DNA from 4 places in the Klebsiella africana genome. Region 1 is predicted to be linked to each of the others. Evidence: predicted binding sites of a transcription regulator. Region 1 holds the regulator's gene; each other region holds the start of a gene.

Region 1 (7,372 bases):
CGGCAATATGCTGGGCTGCCTGCTGGCAGAAGAAGGCGACCGCTGCCCGCTGGATGCCGCGGTGATCGTTTCCGCGCCTTTCATGCTGGAAGCCTGCAGCTATCATATGGATAAGGGCTTCTCGCGGGTTTATCAGCGCTATCTGCTCAATCTGTTAAAAGCCAACGCCTCACGCAAGCTGAAAGCGTATCCTGGCTCGCTGCCCGTCGATTTACGCCAGCTCAAAGGGATGCGCCGCATCCGGGAATTTGACGATATGATCACCGCCAAGATCCATGGCTTTGCCGATGCGCTGGATTATTACCGGCAATGCAGCGCCATGCCGCGGCTGAGCGATATCACTAAGCCGACGCTAATTATTCACGCGAAAGACGATCCGTTTATGGATCACCACTCTATTCCGCCGCAGGAGCAACTGCCGGCGAACGTAGAGTATCAATTGACCGAACAAGGCGGCCACGTTGGCTTCGTCAGCGGCACTCTGCGTAAACCGGAAATGTGGCTGGAAAGACGCATTCCCGACTGGTTAAACCGCTGGCTGGAGGTTCCCGCATGATTATTCCCTGGCAGGATCTGGATCCCGAAACGCTGGATAACCTGATTGAAAGCTTTGTGTTACGTGAAGGCACCGATTATGGTGAACATGAACGTTCACTTGCCGATAAAGTCGCCGATGTAAAACAGCAGCTGAAACGCGGAGAAGCGGTCCTTGTGTGGTCGGAACTGCATGAGACGGTCAATATTATGCCGCGTGCGCTGTTTAACGGCTAAGGCGACGCCACTACATCGTTTAACCAGGGAGTTGTTATGTCTGCCAAACATCCGGTGATCGCCGTCACGGGCTCCAGCGGCGCGGGCACTACCACCACCAGCCTTGCCTTTCGCAAAATCTTCGCGCAGCTAAACCTGCATGCCGCGGAAGTGGAAGGCGACAGCTTTCATCGCTACACCCGCCCGGAAATGGACATGGCGATCCGTAAGGCGCGGGATCAGGGCAAACATATCAGCTACTTTGGCCCGGAGGCGAACGACTTCGGCCTGCTGGAGCAGACCTTTGTCGACTATGGCCGCCACGGAAAAGGCCAGTCGCGGAAATACCTGCACACCTATGACGAAGCCGTGCCGTGGAATCAGGTGCCGGGGACCTTCACTCCCTGGCAGCCACTGCCGGAGCCGACAGACGTGCTGTTCTATGAGGGGCTGCACGGCGGGGTTGTCACGCCGCAGCATGATGTCGCCAGCCATGTCGACCTGCTTGTCGGGGTGGTGCCTATCGTTAACCTCGAGTGGATCCAAAAGCTTATTCGCGACACCAGCGAACGCGGCCACTCCCGGGAGGCGGTGATGGACTCGGTCGTCCGCTCGATGGAAGATTACATCAACTTCATTACGCCGCAATTTTCCCGCACCCACATCAACTTTCAGCGCGTGCCGACGGTGGACACCTCCAACCCGTTTGCCGCCAAAGCGATCCCCTCGCTGGACGAGAGCTTTGTGGTGATCCATTTCCGCAATCTGCAAAATATCGACTTCCCCTGGCTGTTGGCGATGCTGCAGGGGTCGTTTATCTCGCACATGAACACCCTGGTGGTGCCGGGCGGTAAAATGGGGCTGGCGATGGAGCTTATCATGACGCCGCTGGTCGAGCGCCTGATGGAAGGCCGTAAGATAGGCTAAAAGAAAAAACCCCGGCCAGGAGGCCGGGATTGAGATTCGATACAACACCAGGCGAAGACTACGCCTCGATCACTTCATAGGAGTGGGTGATCTTCACCGCTTTTTCCAGCATCAGCGCCACTGAACAGTATTTCTCTGCCGACAGATCCACCGCCCGGGAGACCGCGGCATCTTTCAGCGCTTTACCGGTGACGATAAAGTGCAGATTAATATGCGTAAACAGACGCGGAGCCTCTTCGCGACGCTCGGAGGTCAGCTTCACTTCGCAATTGGTCACGTCGTGACGACCTTTTTGCAGAATGGAGACCACATCGATCGCGCTGCAACCGCCCGCCGCCATCAGCACCATCTCCATCGGGCTGGGAGCCTTATCCCCGGAGTTGCCGTCCATCAGAATCTGGTGTCCCGATGCGGACTCCCCGATAAAGGTTAACCCTTCTACCCATTTCACACGCGCTTGCATAAAATTTAACTCCAGTATCGCAATATTCCTGTCAGATTACGCGCACATAACAATTCTCGCAACGGAAGGCGACCTGCGTCATGCTGAAGCGAGACACCAGGAGACATGCGGCGAAAGCTATGCTAAAACAGTCTGGATGCTACAGTAATACATTGATGTACTGCATGTATGCAGAGGAGTTCACATTACGGGCTGTCGAAAAATCATCAGCCAGCTTCCCAGGTATAGGGAAACAATACGATTGCATGCCCGGACGCCGTGTAGTGTCGGCGCCCGGAGATAGCTTATAACAGAGGATAACCGCGCATGGTGCTTGGCAAACCGCAAACAGACCCTACCCTTGAATGGTTCTTGTCTCATTGCCACATTCATAAGTACCCATCAAAGAGCACGCTGATCCACCAGGGTGAGAAAGCAGAAACGCTGTACTACATCGTTAAAGGCTCCGTGGCTGTACTCATCAAGGATGAAGAAGGTAAAGAGATGATCCTCTCCTACCTCAACCAGGGCGATTTCATCGGTGAATTAGGCCTGTTTGAAGAGGGTCAGGAGCGTAGCGCCTGGGTACGGGCGAAAACCGCATGTGAAGTGGCCGAAATCTCTTATAAGAAATTCCGTCAGCTGATCCAGGTGAACCCGGACATTCTGATGCGTCTCTCTTCGCAAATGGCTCGCCGTCTGCAGGTCACGTCTGAGAAAGTGGGCAACCTTGCCTTCCTCGACGTGACGGGCCGTATCGCCCAGACGCTGCTGAACCTGGCGAAGCAACCGGATGCCATGACCCACCCGGACGGTATGCAAATTAAAATTACCCGCCAGGAAATTGGTCAGATCGTCGGCTGCTCTCGTGAAACGGTTGGCCGTATTTTGAAAATGCTGGAAGATCAGAACCTGATTTCCGCGCACGGTAAAACCATCGTCGTCTACGGCACCCGTTAAGTTGCTAAGCGGCGTATTGCTCCTGCAGTACGCCGTTTTTGTTTTTCCCTCATGTGGCGCAGGCTGATTTACCACCCGGAAGTCAACTATGCACTGCGGCAAACGCTGGTGCTGTGTCTGCCTGTGGCCATCGGTCTTCTGCTCGGGCATCTCCAGCAGGGACTGCTGTTTTCCTTAGTCCCCGCCTGCTGCAATATTGCCGGTCTTGATACCCCGCATAAGCGTTTTTTCAAACGCCTGATTATCGGCGGCTGCCTGTTTGCCGGATGCAGCCTGGTGGTGCAGTTACTTCTCGCCCAGGCGATCCCCCTACCGCTTATCCTCAGCGGCCTGGCGCTGCTGCTCGGCGTCACCGCGGAGATCAGTTCGCTGCACGCGCGTCTGCTGCCCGCATCGCTGATCGCCGCCATCTTTACCCTGAGCCTGGCGGGCAATATGCCCATCTGGGAGCCGCTGCTGATCTACGCCTTCGGCACGCTGTGGTACGGCGTGTTTAACTGGTTCTGGTTCTGGCTGTGGCGCGAACAGCCGCTGCGGGAGTCGTTAAGCCTGCTTTACCGGGAACTGGCCGACTATTGTGAAGCTAAATACAGTCTGTTGACCCAGCATACCGATCCGTCGACCGCCCTGCCGCCGCTGCTCACCCGCCAGCAGAAGGTGGTCGACCTGATTACCCAGTGCTATCAGCAGATGCATATGTTGGCCGCTAACCAACGCAACGACCACAAGCGCCTGCTGCGGGCGTTCCAGATGGGGCTGGATCTGCAGGAGCATATTTCGGTCAGCCTGCATCAGCCGGAAGAGGTGCAAAAGCTGGTAGAACGCAGCCATGCCGAAGCGGTGATCCGCTGGAACGCGCAGACCGTCGCCGCCCGCCTTCGCGTGCTGGCGGATGACATGCTCTATCATCGCTTCCCGCAGCGCTTTCAAATGGATAAACAGATCGAGGCTCTGGAAAAGATCGCCAGGCAACATCCGGATAACCCGGTCGGCCACTTCTGCGCCTGGCACTTCAGCCGCATCGCCCGGGTGCTGCATACCCAGCGTCCGCTGTATGCCCGAGATCTGATGGCCGACAAAGAGCGTCGTTTACCGCTGTTTCCCGCACTAAAGAACTACCTGTCGCTAAAATCGCCCGCGCTGCGCAATGCCGCCCGCATCAGCGTGATGCTGAGCATCGCCAGCCTGATGGGCAACGCCCTGCACTTGCCTAAGCCCTATTGGATCCTGATGACCGTGCTCTTCGTCACCCAGAACGGCTATGGCGCCACGCGGGTGCGAATTGTCCACCGGGCGGCGGGAACGCTCGCCGGCCTGATCATCGCCGGCCTGACGTTGCACTTTCACGTTCCGGAGAGCTATACCCTGAGCGGGATGCTGCTGATCACCCTGCTTAGCTATCTGATCATCCGCAAACACTATGGCTGGGCGATGGTAGGCTTTACGGTGACGGCGGTGTATACCCTGCAGCTGCTGACGCTCAACGGGGAACAGTTTATTATCGCCCGGCTGATCGACACGCTTATCGGCTGCCTGATCGCCTTCGGCGGGATGGTTTGGCTGTGGCCACAGTGGCAGAGCGGCCTGCTGAAAAAAAATGCCCACGATGCGCTGGAGGCCGACCAGCAGGCGATTCGCCTGATCCTCAGCCCCGACCCGAAAGCACCCGCGCTGGCCTATCAACGCATGCGCGTCAACCAGGCGCACAACGCGCTCTACAACTCCCTGAATCAGGCGATGCAGGAGCCGGGGTTTAATACCCACTATCTGGAAGATATGAAGCTGTGGGTAACGCACAGCCAGTTTATCGTCGAACACATCAACGCCATGACCACCCTGGCCCGGGAGCATACGATGCTCACCCCGGATCTTGCCCAGCGCTATCTCGAATCCTGCGAGATTGCGCTGCAGCGTTGCCAGCAGCGGCTGGACAGCGATGGTCCCGGCAGCGCAGGGGATGCCAATATTATGGAGTCGCCGGAAAGCGAGGTGCCAGTCGGTCCGTTAAGTACCCTGGAGCAGCATCTGCAACGCATTCTGGGCCATCTGAACACCATGCACACCATTTCATCAGTGGCATGGCGTCAGCGGCCGCATCATGGCATCTGGCTGCGGAAGATCAGCCGTTAATCACCTTTGCCACGGCCTGAGCAAAGCGCGCCATCCCCTCGGCAATATCCTGCTCGTCGATGATCAGCGAGGGAACAAAACGCATTACGTCCGGCCCGGCGTTAAGCACCATAACGCCGGCGTCGGCCGCGGCATAGAGGAAATCACGCGCGCGACCTTTGTGCTGCGGCTTCAGTTCCGCGCCGATCAGCAGGCCCATTCCGCGAATATCACTGAACAGATCAAACTCGGCATCCAGCTGCTGCAGGTGTTTGACGAACAGTTCGCGTTTCGCGTTCACGCCATCCAGCACCGCCGGGGTATTGATCAGATCGAAGGCGGCGTTGGCGACCGCGCAGGCCAGCGGGTTGCCGCCGTAGGTTGAACCATGGGAGCCCGCATGGAAGGCGCTGGCGATCTCGTGGGTGGTCAGCATGGCGCTGACCGGGAAGCCGCCGCCGAGCGCTTTGGCGCTGGTGAGAATATCCGGGGTCACGCCATAGTGCATATAGGCGAACAGCGATCCGGTACGCCCCATACCGCACTGCACTTCATCAAAGACGAGCAGCGCCTGGTGCTGATCGCACAGCTCACGCAGTCCCTGCAGGAAGGCCGGCGTGGCCGCGGTCACCCCACCCTCGCCCTGAATCGGCTCCACCACCACCGCGCAGGTGTGGTCATCCATCACCGCTTTTACCGCCTGCAGATCGTTGAAGGGAACATGGACAATATCCGCCGGTTTCGGGCCAAAACCATCGGAGTACTTCGGCTGCCCGCCGACGGAAACGGTAAACAGGGAGCGGCCATGGAAGGCATTATGGAAGGCAATAATTTTGGTTTTATACGGGCTATGGCGGGTTACCGCATAGTGACGCGCCAGCTTGAAAGCTGTTTCATTGGCTTCGGTACCAGAGTTCATAAACACCACGCGCTCGGCGAAGGTGGCCTCGACAAGTTTACGCCCCAGACGCAGCGCTGGCTCATTGGTAAAGACGTTGCTGGTGTGCCACAGCGTTTCGCCCTGCTGGTGCAGCGCTGCCACCAGCGCCGGATGGCAATGGCCGAGCGCCGTCACCGCGATACCGCCAGCGAAATCGACATACTCTTTGCCCTGCTGATCCCAGACGCGGCTGCCTTTTCCCTTCACCGGGATGAATTCTGCCGGTGCATAAATTGGCAAAATAACTTCATCGAATGTGGCGCGGGTGATTGCCGGTTGTTCAGTTGCCATGTCTTGCCCATCCCTCTTCGTTACGCAGATGCGATTATGATAATATAATCACAAAATATGCATAAAAAATCAGTCAATGGCAACTGAAAATCACCGTTTCAAAAAGTTAGCCAGCAAGGGATGGCCCTGTTCGCTGAGAATGCTTTCCGGATGAAACTGCACGCCCTCAAGATCCCATTCGCGGTGACGGATCCCCATAATCTCACCGCTGGCGCTGCGGGCAGTGACGATAAACTCGGACGGGAGCGTCGGCGGGTCAATCACCAGCGAGTGATAACGGGTCACCGTCAGAGGATTATTCAGCCCCTTAAACACCCCTTCGCCGTTATGCTCGATAAGCGAGGTTTTACCATGCATCACCTGTGCTGCCCGCACGATAGTCGCGCCAAACGCCTGGGCGATCGCCTGATGCCCGAGACAGACTCCCAGCAGCGGCGTTTTTCCGGCATAGTGGCGGATAACCGCGAGGGAAATCCCCGCCTCATCCGGCGTGCAAGGGCCTGGCGAAATCACGATCTTCTCCGGCGCCAGCGCCGCTATCTCCTCCAGCGTCAACGCATCGTTGCGCCTGACCAGCACCTCCGCCCCCAGTTCGCAGAAGTACTGATACAGATTCCAGGTGAAAGAGTCATAGTTATCGATAAGCAGGATCATAGCGGCTCCGGAACAATCAAAACCGGGCTATTCTACTCAGATTCCCGCGCTTCGCTTACCACTTTGCGAAAGATCGCCACCAGCGGGGCCAGATCGCCCATCGCGCTCTGCTGGCAGGCCGCGCTCCAGGCAGCGGGGTCGACATCACGCCAGTCAAGCAGGTAGCCGGCATGTATCGCCAGCTGTTCAAAGAAAATGCGCTGGGTCAGGCCATTGCCAAGACGAAAAGGGTGTAGCACATTAATTTCGCCATAGAACCAGCTCAGGCGCTCGACAAAGTTATCGCGCGGCAGGCCGTT
Region 2 (7,372 bases), 1.4 Mb from region 1:
TGCTACCGTTCCGCTGTTCACCTTGTGCTTCAGCCGCTTTTTTGGCATCGCCACGCGTAAACTGGAGTGGCTGGGCATTGCGATTGGCCTGGCGGGTATCGTGATGCTAAACAGTGGTGGCAATCTGAACGGCAACCCCTGGGGCGCGCTGCTGATCCTGATCGGCTCATTAAGCTGGGCCTTCGGCTCGGTTTACGGGTCGCGGATCGTGCTGCCGACCGGCATGATGGCGGGCGCTATCGAGATGCTTGCCGCCGGGATCGTCCTGCTGGCCGCTTCCTGGCTAACCGGAGAAACCTTAACCCAGGCGCCCTCCTGGTCAGGGATTGCCGCTCTGGCCTATCTGGCTATCTTTGGCTCGCTTATCGCCATCAACGCCTACATGTTTTTAATCCGCAATGTCACCCCGGCAGTGGCCACCAGCTACGCCTATGTTAATCCGGTGGTCGCGGTTCTCCTCGGCACGGGGTTCGGTGGCGAGAGCCTGTCACTCATCGAGTGGCTGGCGCTGGCGTTGATTATTTTCGCCGTGGTGCTGGTAACGCTGGGGAAATATCTCTTCCCCGCCGGCAGCAAGGCTACCCCTTGTAAGGCGTCGAAGTAAGCGCCAGCTCGCGGATCCCCTGCGTATCGATCTGCGCGTCATGCCCGGCGCCGCAGATCCACTCTTCAAGACGCTCGGTGAGCGCCTCATCATTCAGCTTCAACCGGCCGCGCAGGGCACATTCCCAGATGATAAGTACCCGCCAGCCCTGCTCTGCCAGATGTTGCCGGTCGCGGGCGTCGCGCGCCACGTTGCCGGCGATTTTATCCAGCCAGAATGCCGTCCGGGTGGCCGGTACTTTAAACAGATAACAGTCATGGTGATGCCAGAAACAGCCGTGAGTAAAGATAACGCAACGGTAGTCGGGTAAAGCGAAATCGGGGCGTCCCGGCAGCGCGCGATCCTGGGCGACAAAGGTGAATCCCGCCCCCGTCAGCAGCGCCGCTATCCGCTTTTCAATCGCCGTATCGCGCGTGGCGATAGCCCGCATATTTTTACTGCGGGTGGCTTTATCGTGAACATCCGCCATCGTTATCATCCGCTTCACGACGCGCCACCGCCTGAGCGATGCGCGGCGCCAGGAGTCTCGCCACCGCGGCAAAGACCGGAACCACCACCGAATTGCCGAACTGGCGATAGGCCTGGGTATCCGATACTGGAATGCGAAAACGCGTCCCCTGCGGCGATTCAAAGCCCATTAGCCGGGCGCACTCGCGCGGTGTCAACCGGCGAGGCCGCCGCTGCTGATTTTGCGGATCGTCAAAGTGCTTCTCACCCAGCGCCCGGTCCCAGCCGCGATCGACAAGAATTTCGGCACCATCTTTATAGTAGCGGGCAGACAGCGTCCGGGCCACACTGTGGGGGTTGCTGGGGTCAACCAGGCCATAACCAAAACCATTGCCCCGCGCCTGATGCTTGCGGGCATAACGATAAAGATATTTCCACAACACCGCGGTGAGGATAAATTTTGCATCGACCGTCGGCTCCAGCAGCTCGCCAAACGTTGGCCGCACCGCTGGGTACTGCGCCGCGATGGCGCGGAGCGTAAATCCTTCATGCAGCTGCAGATCGCGACGGAAACCCACCAGCACGATACGCTCCCGGTGTTGAGGCAAGAAATGGCGTCCATCGATCACCTTGGGATCATCCGGCCCGATATGCCCCGCGTCAGCCACTTCATAGCCCAGCTCATCCAGCGTCTGCATGATGATGCGGAAAGTGCGCCCCTGATCGTGACTTTTGAGGTTTTTAACATTCTCCAGCACAAAAATAGCCGGCTGACGGGCAGCGATAATTCTCACCACATCAAAAAACAGTGTTCCCTGGGTTTCGCAGGCAAAACCGTGGGCGCGGCCCATGGCATTTTTTTTGGACACCCCGGCAAGTGAGAAAGGCTGGCAGGGAAAGCCGGCCAGCAACACGTCATGCTGAGGAATGGCTTCACGAATATGCTGTGCCGCCTCCTCGTCACTGACCTCAGGACGATGGCTGAGGGTAATATCGCGGATATCTTCATTAAAACGATGCTGCTGCGGATCGCAGTACCAGTTAGCCTTATAGGTACGCACGGCGTGCTTGTTCCACTCGCTGGTAAAGACGCATTGTCCGCCGATAGCTTCAAAACCGCTGCGGATCCCGCCGATGCCGGCAAACAGATCGACAAAACGGAACCCATAGTGCGGATGATGAGCAGGCGGGGCCGGCAGCAGTGTTGCAAGGTGGGCGATCTCCTGCGGACGTAAACGTTCCGCCGCGCGGTTGAGCGTCACTACGCGCTTGAGGATTGCCGCGCTCCAGTGCTGCTCCCCGACGCTTACCAGCTCGGCGACCAGCGTTTTCACATCATAGATCGTCATCAGCTGACGCAGCAGCGCCTGAGCCTCTATCCCGGCCTGCTCTGCCAACGACAACGACCTGTTTTCCTTAATTAACTTTTGCGGCATATCCTCAACCAGCGCGGACGATTTTTGCAGAGAGTACCATAAATCAATGGTCGGTTGACGCCTGCGGTGCAAAGCGGCGTAAAACCGCTTCATCCAGCGCCAGCGGCTCGCCCTGCAGCTCCGCGCTGAGCTTGGCCATAAATTCGACGAGAAAGCGCGCATTATGCTCGGCCATCGCTCTGCCTCTGACTGTTTGCATGCTTTCCGGCAGGCGCAGGAGTTTGCACTGGAAATGGTCGAGAGCATATTTTCTGTCATCCAGCGCCCGCTGGTCGGCAAAGGGATCAGCGGCATCAAATAAGATGGTGTTCAACGCGCCGGCGACAGCAAAGACCCGCGCCAGGCCAATAGCGCCCAGCGACTCGAGCCGATCGGCATCCTGGACAATTTTCGCCTCCAGCGTGCGCGGTGGGATCGCCGCGCTGAAGCTGTGCGCCTCAATTGCATGGCTCACCGCCGGGTAACGCTCCACGGGAAAATCAGCAAATGACGACTGCAAAATAGCGAGGGTTTTCTCAGCGGCCATCATTGAGGAGCGGCTTCGCTCGGGATGATTTTTAGGCAGACTGACGATGTCATGAAAATAGCAAGCCGTGAGAAGTACCAGCCGGTCGACCTCCTCACCCGCGGCCAGCTGAATGGCCGTGGCCCAGACGCGACGAAAATGGGACAGATCGTGCGCGGCATCATCCTGCGTGTGATGCGTGAGTATCCAGTGCTCAAATCGTTGCTGCCAGTCAACCAGGTCCATAAGCTTTCCTCTATATGAAGGTCAGCCCCGAGCATAGCAACTTTACCGCGGATTATCTTGCCCACCGCGGGATGGCCGGGTATACCAGACGACCGCGCCGAGGATGGATCCAATACCGCCGAGGACTAGCATGCCCAACAGCGCACCCAGCCATTTCCCTGCCGTGGTTCCAAAATCGCCGTCCACACTGGCGCCGGGAACGCTCTGAATTTTGCCAACCACCCACCAGTAACGCACAATGACCCAGATACAGTATCCGCAAAAAGCATACAACGCCCATAACGCGAGCTTCCCTCCGGGGCTGCGTTTTGCCTGCTCTTCCATCTCTTTCCTCTCCGTGACACAACACACTACCGCCACCTAAAACGTGACTAGCATCACATTATACCGCCAACACGCGTCACAGGCAGCAGTTTCATCTCTTTCTTCTGCACCATCTCGCGACTTCTGCTGCCAATGCGCACAGACTGAAGAGGTGTCTTGATTATTTCCCCGTACGCTTGAAGCTATTCACTCTTTAAATAACGCAAGCTGAGTTAATAATTATCTGGTTATTTCCATTCACAAAAAATAAATTTCCATAATGAATAACTCTTTTGCATATAATTTATACAATCCATTTCATAAAATTAACAACAACCAACTAGATATTCAATAAAGTATTGCTATATATGAAAATTATAGGTTGGATGGAAATATTTAATTTTAATATAAAGAACCATATTGAAATAATTGGAAATATTTTACATCATTTATTTACATATTTTATTTTAAATAAAAAAGAACTTAGTCGTTAGTATCTGATAGTCATTCCGGAGGGATTGTCATAATTCATAGCAATTATTATTAAAAGGGAATATATAATGAAAAGAAAAGTACTGGCACTCATAGTACCGGCACTCTTAATGGCCAACGCCGTTAATGCCGCGGAAATCTATAACAACAACGGCAACAAACTGGACCTCTACGGTAAAGTCGACGGCCTGCATTACTTCTCTGACGACACTTCAGAGGACGGCGATCAGACTTATGTTCGCTTTGGTCTGAAAGGCGAAACACAAATTGCCTCAGAATTAACGGGCTACGGTCAGTGGGAATACAATATTCAGGCAAACACCACCGAAAAAGAAGGCGCGAATTCCTGGACCCGTCTCGGCTTTGCCGGTCTGAAGTTTGCCGACTGGGGCTCACTGGATTACGGTCGTAACTACGGTGTGGTTTACGACATTGAATCCTGGACCGATATGTTGCCGGAATTTGGCGGCGATACCTACACCCAGACCGACGTCTACATGACCGGCCGTACCAACGGCGTGGCCACCTATCGTAACAGCGACTTCTTCGGCCTTGTCGATGGCCTGCACTTCGCCCTGCAGTATCAGGGTAATAATGAAAACGCCGGTTCTGGCGAAGGCACTAATAACGGCGGTGATCGTAAACTGGCGCGGGAAAATGGCGACGGTTTCGGTATCTCCAGCTACTACGATCTCGATATGGGCATCAGCTTCGGTGCAGCCTATTCGTCTTCTGACCGTACTCATAACCAGCTGGCAGAAGCTCGTAGCAGCCACCGCTACGCCAATGGCGATAAAGCCGATGCCTGGACCGTCGGCGCGAAATATGATGCCAACAACATCTATCTGGCCGCCATGTATGCTGAAACTCGCAACATGACCTTCTACGGCAACGATAGTTTTGGCGGGATTGCCAACAAGACGCAGAACTTCGAAGTAGTCGCGCAGTATCAGTTCGACGACTTTAATTTACCGCTGCGTCCGTCTGTGGCTTATCTACAGTCGAAGGGTAAAGATCTCTACACCTATTCTCGCTACGGCGACAAAGATCTGGTCAAGTATGTCGATATCGGCATGACCTACTACTTCAACAAAAATATGTCCACCTATGTGGATTACAAAATCAACCTGCTGGATGAAGACGACCGCTTCTACAAAAACAGCGGTATCGCGACCGATGACATCGTCGCCCTCGGTCTGGTCTATCAGTTCTAATCCCCATCTAAGCCCGCGCTCAGCGGGCTTTTTCTTGTTCCCGCTCCGTTGAGATCACTCTTTTCGACATTGCCGCTTTCCAGGCGCACTTTCCCTCTTTATGATGCGTTTAAACTCGTTCGGGCAACATTCAGCGGTAAAAACACAAAAGGATCAGGCGCGCAGGCGTTTTACGCTGAAACCAGGACGATGATGATGGCGATACCCCAGCACGGGCGTTATACCTGAAGCTAACGGAATCATCGAAGGGGAATGGTCTTACGAGGAAAAAGTGGCGGAGAGAGGGGGATTTGAACCCCCGGTAGAGTTGCCCCTACTCCGGTTTTCGAGACCGGTCCGTTCAGCCGCTCCGGCATCTCTCCGCTGTGATGGTTGCTATAATGCCAGGATCTTTGGCATTTTAATAGCATCTGTTTCGGTAATCGTGTTCAAGTGACGACTTTGCGAGCAATATGATGTTTAAATGGCCCTGGAAAGCAGATGATGAGTCCGGCAACGCAGAGATGCCCTGGGAGCAAGCGCTTGCCATTCCGGTTTTAGCCCATCTTTCGCCCTCTGAGCAGCAGAAGCTTACGCAGATGGCAGCCCGTTTTTTACAGCAAAAGCGGCTGGTGGCATTACAGGGGCTGGAGCTGACCCCGCTGCACCAGGCGCGCATTGCTATGCTCTTTTGTCTGCCCGTTCTTGAGCTCGGTATCGAGTGGCTGGACGGTTTCCATGAGGTACTCATCTACCCTGCCCCGTTTGTGGTGGATGACGAATGGGAAGATGATATTGGACTGGTTCATAATCAACGGGTAGTACAATCGGGACAGAGCTGGCAGCAGGGTCCAGTGGTGCTGAACTGGCTGGATATTCAGGACTCGTTTGATGCCTCAGGCTTTAACCTCGTAGTGCATGAAGTGGCGCATAAGCTTGATACGCGAAACGGCGATCGGGCCAGCGGCGTGCCTCTGATCCCGCTGCGCGAGGTTGCCGGTTGGGAACACGATCTCCACGCGGCAATGAACAATATTCAGGATGAGATAGACCTGGTGGGAGAGAGCGCGGCCAGCATTGATGCCTATGCAGCGACCGATCCCGCGGAATGTTTTGCCGTGCTATCGGAATATTTTTTCAGTGCCCCCGAATTGTTTGCGCCTCGTTTCCCGGCCCTGTGGCAGCGTTTCTGCCAGTTTTACCGGCAGGACCCGCTAATGCGTATTCGTGAGAATGGCCTGCAGGATGAAGACGAACAACGTATTGTTCACTAAAACAACGTGTTGAGCTAAATTTAGCCATTTGAATCAGCGTGTTAATTTTAGTGTTGACACAAAAATGCGGGACCAGTAGTATGCGCCTCGTTCACACGATTCCTCTGTAGTTCAGTCGGTAGAACGGCGGACTGTTAATCCGTATGTCACTGGTTCGAGTCCAGTCAGAGGAGCCAAATTTAAAAAGCCTGCTTTCGAGCAGGCTTTTTGCTTTTGAGCTTTCATCAGACCGGCCTCCCCTCTGGCCAGTCCGGCCGCATAAGGGTTAGCGGCGCATTAGAGCCTCCTGCCAGCGTCGCGTCAGATAGTTATGTTCATCCATCACCGAATTCCATACCGCAATATGTCCCATCCGCTGCTCGTAGCTTCCACCATCCCGACGTTCACCCGCAGGAATCAGCGGCGCGCCAGAGGCATCCAGGAGTAATTCAGCGGCCGGTTTTCCTGCATACCAATAATCCCATTCGGCCTGCGACAGACAAGCGCGGCTCCGCTGCGGGTTGGAAATATAATATCCCTGCCGGGCCATTACTGCGCCGGGCCAACCAGACTGCCACCAGTTAAGGTAATCATAGGCCGCTTCTTTTACCTTCCCGGTCACGCAGCGAGACAGCGACATGCCGCCATACCACGCCCGATAGCCTTCTCGTGGGCGCGCCATTTTATAGCCTCGCTGATGGAAATGGCGCCGGAAATAGATGGGAGCCCATAAACTCTGGACCTCAACGCATCGATTATCGATTAAATCGCATGCCTGATCCTGGGACGACCAGAATGCAGCAAAATGTCCCTGGCGATTAAGATGGGCTAATCCTTGAGTCAAAACATCGATCTCTTCCAGTGTCAGATTGCCAATATCGGCAAACTGCGCC
Region 3 (7,372 bases), 2.6 Mb from region 1:
CTCTTACAGATTACTGGTTCATCTCAACTTATTTGGAGATGTGAGCAATCAGATCCAGAACTTTGTTGGAGTAGCCGGTTTCGTTGTCGTACCAGGAAACCAGTTTCACGAAGTTGTCGTTCAGTGCGATACCTGCTTTAGCATCGAACACGGAAGTGCAAACTTCGCCGTTGAAGTCGGTGGAAACAACGTCGTCTTCGGTGTAACCCAGAACACCTTTCATAGCGCCTTCAGAAGCGGCTTTGATGGCTTTCTTGATTTCTTCGTAGGACGCTGCTTTTTCCAGACGAACGGTCAGGTCAACAACGGATACGTTCGGAGTCGGAACGCGGAACGCCATACCGGTCAGTTTGCCGTTCAGTTCTGGCAGTACTTTACCTACTGCTTTAGCAGCACCGGTAGAGGACGGGATGATGTTCTGAGCTGCGCCGCGGCCGCCGCGCCAGTCTTTGTGAGACGGGCCATCAACGGTTTTCTGGGTAGCGGTGGTAGCGTGGACGGTGGTCATCAGGCCTTCAACGATACCGAAGTTGTCGTTGATAACTTTAGCCAGCGGTGCCAGGCAGTTGGTGGTGCAGGATGCGTTGGAAACGATGTCCTGGCCAGCATAAGTGTCGAAGTTAGCACCGCGAACGAACATCGGAGTGTTGTCTTTGGACGGGCCAGTCAGAACGACTTTTTTCGCGCCAGCGGTGATGTGTTTACGAGCGGTTTCGTCGGTCAGGAAGATACCGGTTGCTTCAGCAACAACGTCAACACCAACTTCGTCCCACTTCAGGTTAGCCGGGTCACGTTCAGCGGTAACACGGATTTTTTTACCGTTAACGACCAGATGACCGTCTTTCACTTCAACGGTGCCGTCGAAACGACCGTGAGTGGAGTCATACTTCAGCATGTAAGCCATGTACTCTGCGTCTAACAGGTCGTTGATTGCAACGATCTCGATGTCAGAACGTTTCTGAGCAGCACGGAAAACAATGCGACCGATACGGCCAAAACCGTTGATACCTACTTTGATAGTCATATATTCCACCAGCTATTTGTTAGTGAATAAAAGGTTGCCTGTAAAATTACAAAAACCTTACGCAGCGTCAAGCGGAATCGTGTCAATCATTGCGACAAATCAATCCTGAGCAGACCTTTGCGCGATTGATTTGCCTCACTCTCCCTTTGAGCCCAATTCCATATGGGGACTGCGCGCGGAATTTTAAAGGGCATTTAAGATAAAAATGTGATTTAAGTCACAATTATCTGGCTGCCTGCGGGCACCGGATAAGTTTAGAACAAAAGTGTACGCTTCATTGTTAATGTTTTGTTAGAATTGCAGCGAAAGTAGTCCATTGCAAAGTGAGATGTAAGCCTATGGCGAATAAACCCACCCCGGAAGAGCTGAAAAACGGCTTGAGCGAAATGCAGTTTTACGTGACGCAGCATCATGGCACCGAACCGCCTTTCACCGGACGACTGCTGCACAACAAGAAAAATGGCGTGTATCACTGCCTGGTATGCGATGCCCCGCTGTTTAACTCCCAAACCAAATACGACTCTGGTTGCGGCTGGCCAAGCTTCTACGAGCCGGTAAGCGATGAGGCCATTCGCTATCTGACCGACAACTCGCACGGCATGCAGCGCATCGAGATCCGTTGCGGAAATTGTGACGCCCATCTCGGCCACGTGTTTCCGGATGGTCCGCAGCCGACCGGCGAGCGCTATTGTGTCAATTCGGCGTCGCTAAGCTTCACTGATGAACAGAATGGCGAGCAGATTAAGGGTTGAAGAAACGATTCAGCAAATTATTCCAGGCGGAGGTGAGCGGAAGATGAATATTGAGCAAATTATCGACAGTATGACGCCGGAAGTGTATCAGCGTCTGGCGACGGCGGTAGAGCTGGGAAAATGGCCGGATGGTGTGGCGCTGACGCCGGAGCAGAAGGAAAATAGCCTGCAGCTGGTGATGCTCTGGCAGGCCCGATATAACACCGACGCCCAGCATATGACCATCGACACCCGCGGGCAGATGGTGATGAAGAGCAAACAGCAGCTGAAAGAAGATCTTGGCATCGTGCCGAAGCCAATCGCCACCGTTAAGCTGCAATAAACTGCTCGCTGGCCTGGAGCGGTTCCGGCGTTGGGTGATCCCACGCCGGACGGCGTCAGGCTGAACGACCGCACGCAGCGGTCAGAAAGACCTGCTTACTTTTTGTTCATCATCGCTTTCAGATCGGCAAACGGGTTGTAGGTGGCCTCGCCGACGCTCTTTTGCGCATCTTCGCCCGCCACCACCGTGGAGCCATACTGATCCGCTTCAGTGTACTTGGAATGTTCGTGATCGTGACAGTACAGGCACAACATCTCCCAGTTACTGCCATCTTCCGGGTTATTGGAGTGGTCGTGATCGATGTGATGCACCGTCAGCTCGCGTAGATTGGAGTAGACAAACTCCCGTGAGCAGCGTCCGCACACCCAGGGAAAAAGCTTGAGCGCCTTTTCGCGGTAACCCACTTCCAGACGTGCGTAATTTTTGGGGATATAGGCCATGGCCCCCTGCCTCCTGTCAAACGGTTAAGCTGCGCCAGCCCCTGGCGCAGCGGATAACAGGCATCATAACCTATCCCGGGCGGCGCGATATACCTGCATTGCAGGTGATGCTGCCTGCGTCACGCCGCCCGGCGCCGACAATGCGGCGGAACAGCCATGATTAGTGTTTGATCCCCAGGGATTCCGCCAGCTGGCGGGCCAGCTGGTTCTGGTCATCGGCGCCATATTCCCAGAACATCGCCCCGGCGAGGCCCTTCGCCTTGATATAGTCCGCCTTAATGGCTACCGAGCGCGGGTTCTCATAGGAGAGGGCGAACAGCGGCTTGCCCTCCGCGGACTGCACCGACAGCCACGGGACTTTCGCCTCATCGTCCCAGTGCTCGGTAAAGCGTTTCTGCGGATCGTTGAGCAGTTTGCCCACGATATCATTGTATTTCACGTAGGTGTCTTTGCTCAGGTCATAGCCCAGCGAGGCAAACAGCGCGATCTGTTGTGGCCCAAAATAGGGCTGGGTGACCGGATTGTTTTGCGCATCCGCTTTCGTCCAGTCAATCCCCGGCTCGACCGCCCGTTTCGGTACCCGGCCATAAAAACCAATCCCGAGGTTCATCTGGCTGGGTTTAAGCCCGGCGGCCAGGTAATTGTTGACCACAAAATCGGCGCTGTATTTATCCGCCGCAGCGACCGTTGGCCAGTGGCTGGAGTCATACAGGTTCGAGTTGAAGTACTGTGTGCCGTAGGCCATGTCGTAGGTCATCAGGTTGATGTAGTTCAGCACCGGGGCCACCGCTTTGACGTCCACCCAGCTTTTCGGGCTCTCGGCATTGGCGCCCACGGCGATAGTCACCAGCTTTTGCTCACCGACTGCCTCGCGCAGCGATTTCAGCAGGGCAGTGAAGTTGTCGCGGTCAGCCGGCTGGCTGGCCACCAGTCCCCAGGCGCCGTTGACCGGAAACTCCCAGTCGAGGTCAATGCCGTCCAGACCATATTGCTGGATGATTTTCTGCGCGGAACGAATAAAGACGGCGCGACTTTCTGCGGTCGCCGCCGCGCCGGAGAAACCACGCGCGCCCCAGCCGCCGACCGACAGCAGGACTTTGAGGTCCGGATTCTGTTTACGCAGGGCGGGGAGCTTTTGCAGATCCGCCTGCACCTTCGGCGACAGCCAGATCTCGTGCAGATGAGCAGGATCCTTCAGGGCCGCATTGGTCTCGTCTTTTTCATCGTTATAGATAAGGCCAAACGAGTAGTTGAGATGGGTGATCTGCCGGACGTCCAGCTTATCGATATCACCGCCCGGCCCGGCAGTGACGTCGCCGCCGCCGTTGAAATAGCCGACGGACATCAGCGGTTGGGCAGAGAGCGCAGAAGCGCAAAGCAAGGGCAAGGCTGCCAACAAGGGCAAACGTTTCATAGTGGTTCCTCTTTGACATAAAAAAATAACCACGCCACGGAAATGGCGTGGCGAAAAAACAGCCTTGCCAGACTAGCAGCAATAACCTGTTGAAACTGCGAGAGAGTTCAATTTATGGACGATAACGCGGCGGCAGAAGAGGACCCGGCGCGGACGCGCCGGGGGAGGGATCAGGCGTGGGTTTCCCGCCAGTCATCAAGGGTATAGAGCGTGGCGCCCGCGGCGGCCATCTCCATAAATGCCTGACTGCTGTCCTGCGGCTGCAGATTCACCCCGCGGCAGCCGTCGGTAATGACGTTGACCGCGTAGCCCAGCGCCAGGGCATCCAGCACGGTGAACTTGACGCAGTAATCGGTGGCGAGGCCGAGCACGGTCAGCTCCACGACCCCCTGACCACGCAGCCAGCCGTCCAGTTCGGTTTTCTGACGGTGACCGTTGTCAAAGAAAGCGCTGTAGCTGTCGATGACCCGGTTTTGCCCTTTGTGAAACACGGCGGCGATCGCCTGCTGCTTGAGCAGCGGATGCAGCGCCGCACCTTCGCTGTGTTGCACGCAGTGATCTGGCCAGAAGGTCTGCGCCAGGCCGTCGAGTTCGCCCTGGGTGTAGGGTTCTACCTGGTGCTGGCTGGCAAAACTGCCGTGATCCGCTGGGTGCCAGTCCTGGCTGGCGACGATGGGTTCGCCGCGCGCCAGGCTCCAGTCGATAAGCGCATTGGCTACGTCGACGGTGCTGTCACCTTCAGGAACCGCCAGCGCGCCGCCGGCGCAAAAGTCGTTCTGCAAATCAACCAGTAACAGCGCTCGCTGTGCCATACGTCCTCCTTACGCTTCGTCGGGGGTGAGTTCGCCACGCAGATTTTGCTGCATTGCCGCGCGAATGGCGTCAACGTCCAGCTGCTGGCTAAGCAGATAGTGTAGCTTGGTCAGCGTCGCTTCCACCGTCATATCGAAACCACTGATGACCCCCGCCTGGGCGAGGGCGTTGCCGGTGGCATAGCCGCCCATGTTCACCTTCCCGGACATGCACTGCGTCAGATTGACCACTACAATGCCGCGCTGGCTGGCTTCCGCCAGTACCTGAATAAACTCGCCATTCTGCGGGGCATTGCCGACGCCATAGGAGCGGAGGATCAGGGCTTTCACCGGCTGGCGCAGGAAATTACGCACCACGTCGGCGGAGATGCCCGGGTAAATCGTCACTACGCCAATTGGCTGCGGGGTAATAGGGTGCACGATAAGCTCCCCGCTGCCCTGCGGCGCCGGCGGGGTACCGAGACGACGGATATGGATCCCGGCCTCCAGCAGCGGCGCGAGGTTTGGCGAGGCGAAAGCGTCGAAGCCGTCGGCGTGGGCTTTGGTGGTGCGGTTGCCGCGGAATAGTCGATTGTTGAAGAACAGCGCGACTTCGTTAATCGGGTAGTTGGCGGCGACGTACAGGGCGTTGAGCAGGTTAATCTGACCATCAGAACGCAGCTCGGCCAGCGGAATTTGTGACCCTGTCACAATCACCGGTTTGCCGAGATTTTCCAGCATGAACGACAGCGCCGAGGCGGTAAACGCCATGGTGTCGGTACCATGGAGGATCACAAAGCCATCATACTCCTCGTAATGGCTGCGGATATCGTCGGCGATGTGCTGCCAGTCCTCGGGGGTCATATCGGAGGAATCCATCAGCGGATGGTATTCGTGGATCGTGAAGTCCGGCATCTCCGGACGATGGAACTCAGGCATCAGCGCCAGCTGACGCTGCAGATGGCCGGAAACGGGTACATAGCCGTGTTCAGAGCGCTGCATACCGATGGTCCCACCGGTGTAGGCAACGTAAATCGATTTTTTTTGCATAGCATCGCTTAGGTTGGTCGTAGACAGGCGCAGTATAAAGAGACGCAGGAAAAAATACAGCGTCGGTCGCTTGCTTTGTGGCGGTGCTGGCAGGAGAGGGAAAAAGGCGGCCCCGGGGGACGGGGCCGCCACTGCGTATTAACGAATATTGGCGCAGGTCAGGCAGAAGGCATAGCGGTTCTGCGGGTCGTTGAACGCCGCCAGCTTATCGCTCTCCGCTTTCACCGTCTCGGCCGCCGCGGCAACCGGCGCAGGCAGCCAGGCCTGAATAGCCGCCGGCAGCGAGGCGCGTACCGAGCCGGTCAGGCTGTCCAGCACCATCGAGAAGAAGGTCGGCTCTTCCTGATAGTAGTTGAGGTGCCAGGTTTTCAGCTTCGCCAGCTCGGCGGCTTTGGCCACCGCGTCGTCGAAATCGCCGAGGCTGTCGACCAGGCCGTTGGCTTTGGCATCTTCCCCGGTCCAGACGTGGCCCTGGGCGATCTGGTCGATTTTCTCCGGCGTGCTCTTACGGGCGTTGGCCACCAGGGTGATAAAGCGCTGATAGCCGTTCTCTATGCTCAACTGCATCAGCTGCTGTACTTCCGGCGGCAGCGCTTTGGTGCTGGAGACATCGGCCAGCGGCGACGTGGCGACGCCGTCGGTGTGGACGCCAATCGACCCGAGGGTATTTTCCACGGTATTGATCACCCCAAAGATACCGATGGATCCGGTGAGGGTGCTTGGGTTCGCCACGATGTAATCCGCCGGGGTGGAGATCCAGTAACCGCCGGACGCCGCCATGCCGCCCATCGAGACCACTACCGGTTTACCGGCGGCTTTGGCTGCCGCCAGCTCTTCACGGATAATTTCTGAGGCGGTCACGCTGCCGCCCGGGCTGTTCACGCGCAGAACGATGGCCTTAATTTTCGGGTCGAGGCGCGCATCGCGAATTTGCGCGGCGGTGGTGTCGCCGCCGACGTTCCCCGGGGTCTCCTCACCGTCCATGATGGCGCCATTGGCAAAGATGACCGCGATGGCGGAACCCTGGTCAGACGGCGTCTTCACGTTGTAGTCGTAATAGCTGATCGCTCGATAATTGTTATCCGCTTTGCTCCAGCCAAACTGTTTGGTCAGCGCTTTTTCCACTTCCGTGGAGGTCGCCAGCTCATCCACCAGCTTATTGTCCAGCGCATATTTCGCTGTATCGCCGCCCACTTTACGCAGGCCATCGATAATGCCCTGGGCGCCCGGGAAGAGCTGCTGGGCGGTGATCTGGCGGTTGGCGGCAATGGTGTTGAGGTAGTTCTGCCACAGTTCGCCAATCCAGCGGCTGTCCGCTTCGCGGGCAGCAGGGGACATATCATCGCGGATGAATGGCTCGACGGCGGATTTATAGGTGCCGACGCGGAAGACATGGGTGGAGACCTTCAGCTTATCCAGCAGCGATTTGTAGTACAGCCCATTGGTGGCGAAGCCGTGCAGGTCTACCTCGCCCTGCGGCGAGAGCCAGATTTTGTTGGCAAAACTCGCCAGGTAGTACTGTCCCTGGCTGTAGCTGCTGCCGACGGCATAGACCGGTTTGCCGCTGTCGCGGAATTCG
Region 4 (7,372 bases), 2.3 Mb from region 1:
GTCATTGACACGGTACCGGCCGAGCCCAGCCATCACGATGTGGCGCAGATCGTCAGCCAGCTGGGCGCCAGCCAGCCACAGTTGGTTGTTGGCATCGGCGGGGGGAGCGTGCTGGATGTAGCAAAATTGCTGTCCGTACTTCTGCACCCTGAGGCGCCCGCTCTGACGGCCCTGCTGGCAGGCGAGCAGCCGCAACGGCGGATCGGCTCATTGTTGATCCCGGCCACCGCCGGGACCGGCTCCGAAGCGACGCCGAACGCCATTCTGGCAATCCCCGAGCAGCAGACCAAAGTGGGGGTCATCTCCCCGGTGCTCCTGCCGGACTATGTCGCCCTGCTACCGGAGCTGACCACCAGCATGCCGGCCAGCATCGCGGCGTCGACCGGCATCGATGCCCTGTGCCATCTGCTGGAGTGCTTTACCTCCACCGTCGCCAACCCGGTAAGCGATAACGCCGCGTTAATCGGTTTGCACAAGCTGGTGCGCCATATCGAACGCTCGGTGAATCAGCCGCAGGATCTGACGGCGAAGCTGGAGATGCTCTGGGCCTCGTGGTACGGCGGCGCGGCGATTAACCATGCGGGCACCCACCTGGTGCATGCGCTCTCCTATCCGCTCGGCGGCACCTGGTACCTGCCGCACGGAGTGGCCAACGCCATTCTTCTGGCGCCCTGTATGCGGGTGATCCGCCCCCACGCGGTGGCGAAATTTGCTCAGGTCTGGGATCTGATCCCCGACGCGGATCGCACGCTCAGCGAGGAAGAGAAATCCCATGCGCTGGTCGCGTGGCTGGCGGCGCTGGTAAAACGACTGCCCCTGCCGGACAACCTGGCCGCGCTCGGCGTGCCGCAGGAGAGCATTCCCGCCCTCAGCGCGGCGGCGCAAAACGTTAAACGCCTGATGAACAATGCCCCCTGCAGCGTCAGCCGCGAAGAGATCGCGGCCATCTACCAGACGCTGTTTCCAGAACATGCCTAACAGGAGAAAGTAAAATGAGGAAAGCTATCAGCGGCGTACTGACCGCCATCGTCACCCCCTTTACCGCCGAGGGCGCGCTTAACCTGCCAGCGCTACGCCAGCAGGTGCAGCGCCAGATCGCCGCGGGCAACGGTATTTTCTGCGGCGGCACCAACGGCGAGTTTTTTGTCCTCAATGAGGAAGAGAAGATCGCCGTCGCCAGAACCTGTGTGGAAGAAGCGGCCGGTCGCGTCCCGGTGGTGGCCCATATCGGGGAGGTTTCCACCCGCGAGACTCTCCGGCTGGGCCAGCAGATCGCCCGCCTCGGGGTTGACGCGGTATCGGCCATTACCCCGTGGTTCGTGCCCTTGAAGCAGGAAGAGCTGATTAACCACTATACGGCGATCGCCGACGCGCTGAGCGTCCCGCTTTTTCTTTACAACATTCCCGCCCGCACCGGGAACACCATTGCCCCGGAGACCGCGCGTCAGCTGGCCAGGCACGAGAATATTGTCGGCATTAAGGATAGCGCCGGCAGCTACGACAGCCTGAAAGGTTTTCTCGACGCGGTGCGCGATATCGACGGTTTCGACGTTCTGAACGGACCGGACTCGCTAATCCATCAGGGATTTGTCGACGGCTGTTCGGCGTGCATCTCGGGGCTTGCCAACGTCGCGCCCGCGGAAATTAACGCCATCTGGTCGCGCTTTCACGCCGGGGATATCGTCGGATCGCGCCAGGCCCAGGAGCAGGTAACGGGCCTGCGCACCGATCTGTATAAAGTGGCGTTCTCGCCTGCGGCGGTGAAGAAAGCTCTGCAGCTAATGGGTCATGAGGTGGGCGACAGCCGCTACGCGGTGCAGTTCAGTGACCAACAGCTGCAGCAGATTAAAAATATCATTAACACCTACCTTCACTAATTTACGTATCCGCCCCGGCCTTCACTGGCTGGGGCAAGACCTTGTATTTGCGACGCTACGCGTCGCCAGTAAACAGGAAACGGTTATGAAAGTAATTTGCACCTCGCCCTCATTCGCCAAATACAACGATGCGCCCATTTCAGCGCTGAAAGAGGCCGATCTGGAACTGGTCATGTTGCCTGCCGATGCCTCGACAGAAATGCTGGCTCAGCATCTGCCTGATGCCATAGCGATGATTGTCGCCTTTACCGACATCAATGAATCTCTGCTGGAAAAAGCTCCCAGGCTTAAAATTGTCTGCAAACATGGCGTTGGTGTGGATAACATCGATCTTAACGCTACGCGTCAGCGCAAAATTTTTGTCACTAACGTTCCTGATGCCAACAAGCATGCGGTGGCCGATTTTGCTTTTGGCTTAATTCTCAATACTGCCCGCCAGATTTCTCAGGCCATCAGTGAAACGAAAGCAGGCAACTGGCCTCGTATTTTTGCCACTGATGTGTATGGCAAAACGCTGGGGATCGTCGGTTTAGGCCATATTGGTAAGGAAGTGGCGCGACGTGCGCGCGGATTCAATATGCGAGTGCTCGCCACCGACGCCTGGCCAGACAGAGAATTTGCACAAGAACACCAGATTGAATATGTCTCACTGGATACTCTGACGGCGCAAAGTGATTTTATTAGCCTGCATACCCCTTTAACCCCGGAAACTGAAAATATGTTTAATGCCGCCCGGCTGCAACAGATGAAATCAGGGGCATTCCTGATTAATGTTTCCAGAGGCGGCATTGTTGATGAACACGCTTTGTATGAAGCACTGAAATCAGGACACCTCGCCGGAGCCGCAGCTGACGTTTTTCTCGAGGAGCCTTGCGCTACGCACCCTTTATTTACGCTTGCGAATTTTGCGCCAACATCTCATATTGCTGGATATACGGATGGCGCAATTAGCAATATTAGCGCGCGCTGCGTCAACAATATTATTAGCTGCGTCTGTCGCGGTGAACGACCTGAAAACATTATGAATTCGCTGTAAATAACGAGGTGGGAAGCATGCCATTCCCACCAATATAACGAACATCTACTCAGAGCCGAATATATGAACACGACAGCTAACACTACTCGTATTCGCTGGTGGATAGCCGGATTAATGTGGTTGGCTATTGCCATTAACTATATCGACCGGACAGTATTATCTGCCGCAGCCCCACATCTAATAGATGAACTGAAACTCGACCCCGAAATGATGGGGTTTATCATGGCGGCTTTTTTTTGGTCATACTCGTTATTACAGATCCCCGCAGGATGGTTCGCCGATCGTTTTGGTCAGAAAAAAGGTCTTGGTTTAGCCGTCGCCTGGTGGTCAATTGCCACCTCAATGATGGGCGTTGCCACGGGTTTTAAATCACTTCTGGCATTGCGACTGGCTTTAGGTGTTGGCGAGGCCGCCGCCTACCCCAGCAACGCCGGGATCGCCGCACGCTGGTTTCCGGATAAAGAGCGCGCCACCGTATCCGGACTCTTCGATAGTGCGTCAAAATTTGGCGGGGCGATTGCCATGCCGCTTATCGTCTGGATGATCTACACCTTTGACTGGCGACTGACCTTTTTGATCATCGGCAGTGTGGGCATTTTATGGGTTATCGCCTGGTATTTTATCTATGCTGAAAACCCAGAAGAACACAAACGCATCAGTCCTTCAGAAGTGCGTATTATTCGCGATGGCCAAAAACAACATCACGGCGACAAAACCGTATTGCCAATGAAATGGTATAAGCTCTTGCGTTATCGTAACATTTGGGCAATGTGCATCGGTTTTTTTACCATCAATTATACGTCCTATTTTTTCATTACCTGGCTTCCCACTTACCTGGTAAAAGAGAAAGGTATGGATTTTATTAAAATGGGAATGGTAGCCGCTCTGCCTTTATTATGCGGGATGGTGATTGAGGTTTTTGCTGGCTGGGCCTCAGATCGTCTGGTACATAAGAAAATACTGTCTCTCACAGCGACCCGTAAACTGTTTTTGACTATCGGCTTGCTTATGGCACTTTGTATCGGCTTTGCACCATTTACCGACTCTGTGTTTATGACCGTCTTTCTCTTGTGTGTCGCCAAATCAGGCACGACGGTCGCCGCATCACAGGTTTGGGCCTTACCGGGTGATGTTGCCCCCAAAAATAGCGTCTCAATTGTCGCTGGGCTGCAAAATACGGTTTCGAATATGGGAGGCGCAGTCGGTCCTATCATTACGGGTGCGATCGTTGCTGCGACAGGCTCATTCAACTGGGCACTGATTTTCTCGGCCATTCTGGTCGTTATCGGGATAATCAACTACCTGTTCCTGATGGGTAAAATTGAACCTATCAATGACAAGGGTGAAAAATCACCCGTCCTTAATGCTGCTGAACAACATTAAGTCCAATCCGCCCGGTAGGGGATGCCACCGGGCGTAAACACATTGTTACCCTCGCAGGTAAATCGTTCCGCGCAGATAGGTGGTCGCCTGGCCGCCGATCAGCACCCGGTCGCCCTGCCACTGGCAGCGCAGGTCGCCGCCGCGGGTGGAACCCTGGCGCGCCATCATGGTGGTTTTCCCTAGTTTTTCGCCCCACCAGGGGATCAGCATGCTATGGGCGGAACCGGTGACCGGATCTTCCGGCACCCCTTCCCCCGGGCAGAAGAAGCGGCTGACAAAGTCATACTCCTCATCCGCCGCGCTGACGCAGATCATTTTGCCCAGCGTTCGCAGCCGCGCCATATCCGGTTGCACCGCTTCAACCTGCTGGCGATCCGCCAGCACCACCAGATAATCGCGCCCTTCCCGCACTTCAACGGCGGCCTCGAGTCCCAGCCCGGCCAGCAAATCTGCCGGTGGGTTATCCACCGGGGTTGTCGACCACGCCGGAAAATCGAGCGTCAGCCAGTCGCCGTTCCGGGTGACCCGCAGTTCACCAACAAAGCGGGTGCTAAAGAGAATCGTCGCCGAAGGATGGTCGAGATATTCGAAAATAACGTGCGCTGCGGCGAGGGTCGCGTGGCCGCAGAGGTTGATCTCGGCGAGTGTGGTAAACCAGCGTAGCTCATAACCCTCGTCGGTACGGACAAAGAAAGCCGTTTCGGACTGGTTATGCTGTTGGGCCATTTTCAGCAGCACATCGTCGGCTAACCACTCGCTGAGGGGGCATACGGCAGCGGCATTGCCACCGAAGTTTTTATCGCTGAAAGCATCGACCAGATAAAATTGAATTTCCTGCATACACTGTCCTTACTTTTTTTACTTTCCTTCAACATGACATAAAAGCGTCTTCCTGACACTATCCATAGCAAAATTAATTGCTTAACCGCAGCCAGCCCCTTGCGATGAAATGAGACTCAGATCACAAAATGATTGTCTTTTCGCCAGCAATCGTTTTAAGATCAGCGTCACATCTTCCCCTGAATCACCAGTCCAGAGCTTATGACTACGAATACGGTCTCACGCAAGGTAGCGTGGCTACGTGTCGTGACGTTGGCCATTGCCGCGTTTATTTTTAACACTACAGAATTTGCCCCTGTCGGGCTGCTGTCGGATATTGCCGACAGCTTCGGCATGGAAACCGCGCAGGTGGGCATGATGCTGACCATCTACGCATGGGTGGTGGCGCTGATGTCGCTGCCGTTTATGCTGCTAACCAGCAAAGTGGAGCGCCGGCGCCTGCTTATCGGCCTGTTTATTCTGTTTATCGCCAGCCACGTCCTGTCGTTTTTTGCCTGGAGTTTTGACGTGCTGGTGATCAGCCGCATTGGCATCGCTTTTGCGCATGCGGTGTTCTGGTCGATAACCTCGGCGCTGGCTATCCGCATGGCGCCGCCGGGTAAACGGGCGCAGGCGCTGAGCCTGATCGCCACCGGTACCGCGCTGGCGATGGTATTTGGTATTCCGATTGGCCGCATTATCGGCCAGTACTTTGGCTGGCGAATGACTTTCCTGGCGATCGGCCTCGGCGCGTTAGCCACCCTGGCCTGTCTGGTGAAACTGCTGCCGACCCTGCCGAGCGAACATTCTGGCTCGCTGAAAAGCCTGCCGGTGCTGTTCCGCCGCCCGGCGCTGGTCAGCGTATATATTCTGACCGTGGTGGTGGTGACCGCCCATTATACCGCCTACAGCTATATCGAGCCCTTTGTCCAGACCGTGGCAGGCCTGAGCGGCAACTTTGCCACCGTGCTGCTGCTGATCCTTGGCGGGGCCGGTATTATCGGCAGTATTCTGTTCGGCAAGCTCGGTAACCAGCATGCGTCAGGGCTGATAAGCCTGGCAATCGGCCTGCTGCTGGCCTGCCTGCTGCTGCTTCTGCCGGCCTCGCATAACCCGCACCACCTGATGCTGCTTAGCATCTTCTGGGGGGTGGCAATCATGATTATTGGCCTCGGTATGCAGGTGAAAGTGCTGGCCTCCGCGCCGGATGCCACCGACGTCGCCATGTCCCTGTTCTCGGGCATCTTTAATATCGGCATTGGCGCCGGGGCGCTGGTCGGCAGCCAGGTGAGTCTGCATCTGTCGATGGCCTCTGTCGGCTATGTCGGCGCCATTCCGGCACTGGTGGCGCTGGTCTGGTCGCTGATGATTTTCCGCCGCTGGCCGGTATCGCTGGAAGACCATCAGCCGCACCACTCCTGAATCCGTCGCACAAAAAAGCCCGCCGGTATCGCGCCGGCGGGCTTTGTCTCTCTGCGCATCGCGGGCGGTCAGGGATGCCAGGTCGAAATGATCTCCAGCACACCGTTAATAATAAACTGCACGCCCATGCAGACCAGCAGGAAGCCCATCAGTCGGGAAATCGCTTCGATCCCACCCTTGCCAACCAGACGCATAATCGCGCCGGAACTGCGCAGACAAGCCCACAGAATCACCCCTAACAGTAAAAAGATGATCGGCGGTGCCGCCAGCACCACCCACTCCGGGAAGTCCACGCCGTGTTTAACGGTCGAGGCGGAGCTAATAATCATCGCGATGGTACCCGGGCCGGCGGTACTGGGCATTGCCAGCGGCACAAAGGCGATATTGGCGGTCGGTTCATCCTGCAATTCTTCCGATTTGATCTTCGCTTCCATCGAATCGTGGGCTTTTTGCTGGGGGAACAGCATGCGGAAACCGATAAAGGCCACAATCAATCCCCCGGCGATACGCAGCCCAGGTATTGATATGCCGAATGTATTCATCACCACCTGACCGGCATACCACGACACCATCAGAATGGCGAAGACATACACCGATGCCATTAACGCCTGCTTGTTACGCTCGGCGTTGTTCATATTGCCCGCCAGGCCGAGGAACAGCGCCACGGTTGTAAGTGGGTTAGCCAGCGGCAAAAGCACCGCCAGGCCGAGCCCTATTGCTTTAAACAAATCGAACATAGTTAATTAAAGTCCCATTTAAATTCATTTTTTCAGGATGATTTCGTTCCGTGAGTATACCGGCTTCGTTGGATTCGACACCAGCTCGGGTGATAAAC

What was found. The regulator CRP, encoded in region 1, controls carbon source genes, mostly activating them, when cyclic AMP is high. The targets are predictions, from matches to a motif close to ATGTGANNNNNNTCACAT.
Positions count from the first base shown of each region.
Region 2: drpB (cell division protein DrpB) is a predicted target of CRP. The motif match lies at 3,604-3,621, and genes of this name have one in related genera.
Region 3: msrB (peptide-methionine (R)-S-oxide reductase MsrB) is a predicted target of CRP. The motif match lies at 1,230-1,247, and genes of this name have one in related genera.
Region 4: LGL98_RS13065 (sugar transporter) is a predicted target of CRP. The motif match lies at 5,246-5,263, and genes of this name have one in related genera.

Region 1 is NZ_CP084874.1:413,756-421,127, reverse strand. Features, by position in the region: gene LGL98_RS01920 (hydrolase) at 1-556, shown strand, start outside; gene LGL98_RS01915 (YheU family protein) at 553-771, shown strand; gene LGL98_RS01910 (phosphoribulokinase) at 808-1,677, shown strand; gene LGL98_RS01905 (OsmC family protein) at 1,736-2,140, opposite strand; gene crp (cAMP-activated global transcriptional regulator CRP) at 2,447-3,079, shown strand; gene LGL98_RS01895 (YccS/YhfK family putative transporter) at 3,131-5,209, shown strand; gene argD (bifunctional acetylornithine/succinyldiaminopimelate transaminase) at 5,199-6,419, opposite strand; gene pabA (aminodeoxychorismate synthase component 2) at 6,510-7,073, opposite strand; gene LGL98_RS01880 (putative adenosine monophosphate-protein transferase Fic) at 7,106-7,372, opposite strand, start outside.
Region 2 is NZ_CP084874.1:1,805,379-1,812,750, reverse strand. Features, by position in the region: gene yedA (drug/metabolite exporter YedA) at 1-604, shown strand, start outside; gene LGL98_RS08735 (very short patch repair endonuclease) at 579-1,073, opposite strand; gene LGL98_RS08730 (DNA cytosine methyltransferase) at 1,054-2,454, opposite strand; gene LGL98_RS08725 (phosphohydrolase) at 2,531-3,238, opposite strand; gene drpB (cell division protein DrpB) at 3,281-3,562, opposite strand; gene ompC (porin OmpC) at 4,102-5,247, shown strand; tRNA gene LGL98_RS08710 (tRNA-Ser) at 5,520-5,609, opposite strand; gene mtfA (DgsA anti-repressor MtfA) at 5,700-6,500, shown strand; tRNA gene LGL98_RS08700 (tRNA-Asn) at 6,601-6,676, shown strand; gene LGL98_RS08695 (ABC transporter substrate-binding protein) at 6,766-7,372, opposite strand, start outside.
Region 3 is NZ_CP084874.1:3,070,408-3,077,779, reverse strand. Features, by position in the region: gene gapA (glyceraldehyde-3-phosphate dehydrogenase) at 29-1,024, opposite strand; gene msrB (peptide-methionine (R)-S-oxide reductase MsrB) at 1,363-1,776, shown strand; gene LGL98_RS15000 (YeaC family protein) at 1,820-2,098, shown strand; gene yajD (HNH nuclease YajD) at 2,194-2,538, opposite strand; gene chiD (chitinase ChiD) at 2,699-3,952, opposite strand; gene pncA (bifunctional nicotinamidase/pyrazinamidase) at 4,123-4,764, opposite strand; gene ansA (asparaginase) at 4,774-5,793, opposite strand; gene sppA (signal peptide peptidase SppA) at 5,932-7,372, opposite strand, start outside.
Region 4 is NZ_CP084874.1:2,666,039-2,673,410, forward strand. Features, by position in the region: gene LGL98_RS13040 (iron-containing alcohol dehydrogenase) at 1-978, shown strand, start outside; gene LGL98_RS13045 (dihydrodipicolinate synthase family protein) at 993-1,877, shown strand; gene LGL98_RS13050 (phosphoglycerate dehydrogenase) at 1,963-2,913, shown strand; gene LGL98_RS13055 (MFS transporter) at 2,977-4,296, shown strand; gene LGL98_RS13060 (PhzF family phenazine biosynthesis protein) at 4,342-5,136, opposite strand; gene LGL98_RS13065 (sugar transporter) at 5,338-6,537, shown strand; gene LGL98_RS13070 (MarC family NAAT transporter) at 6,606-7,274, opposite strand.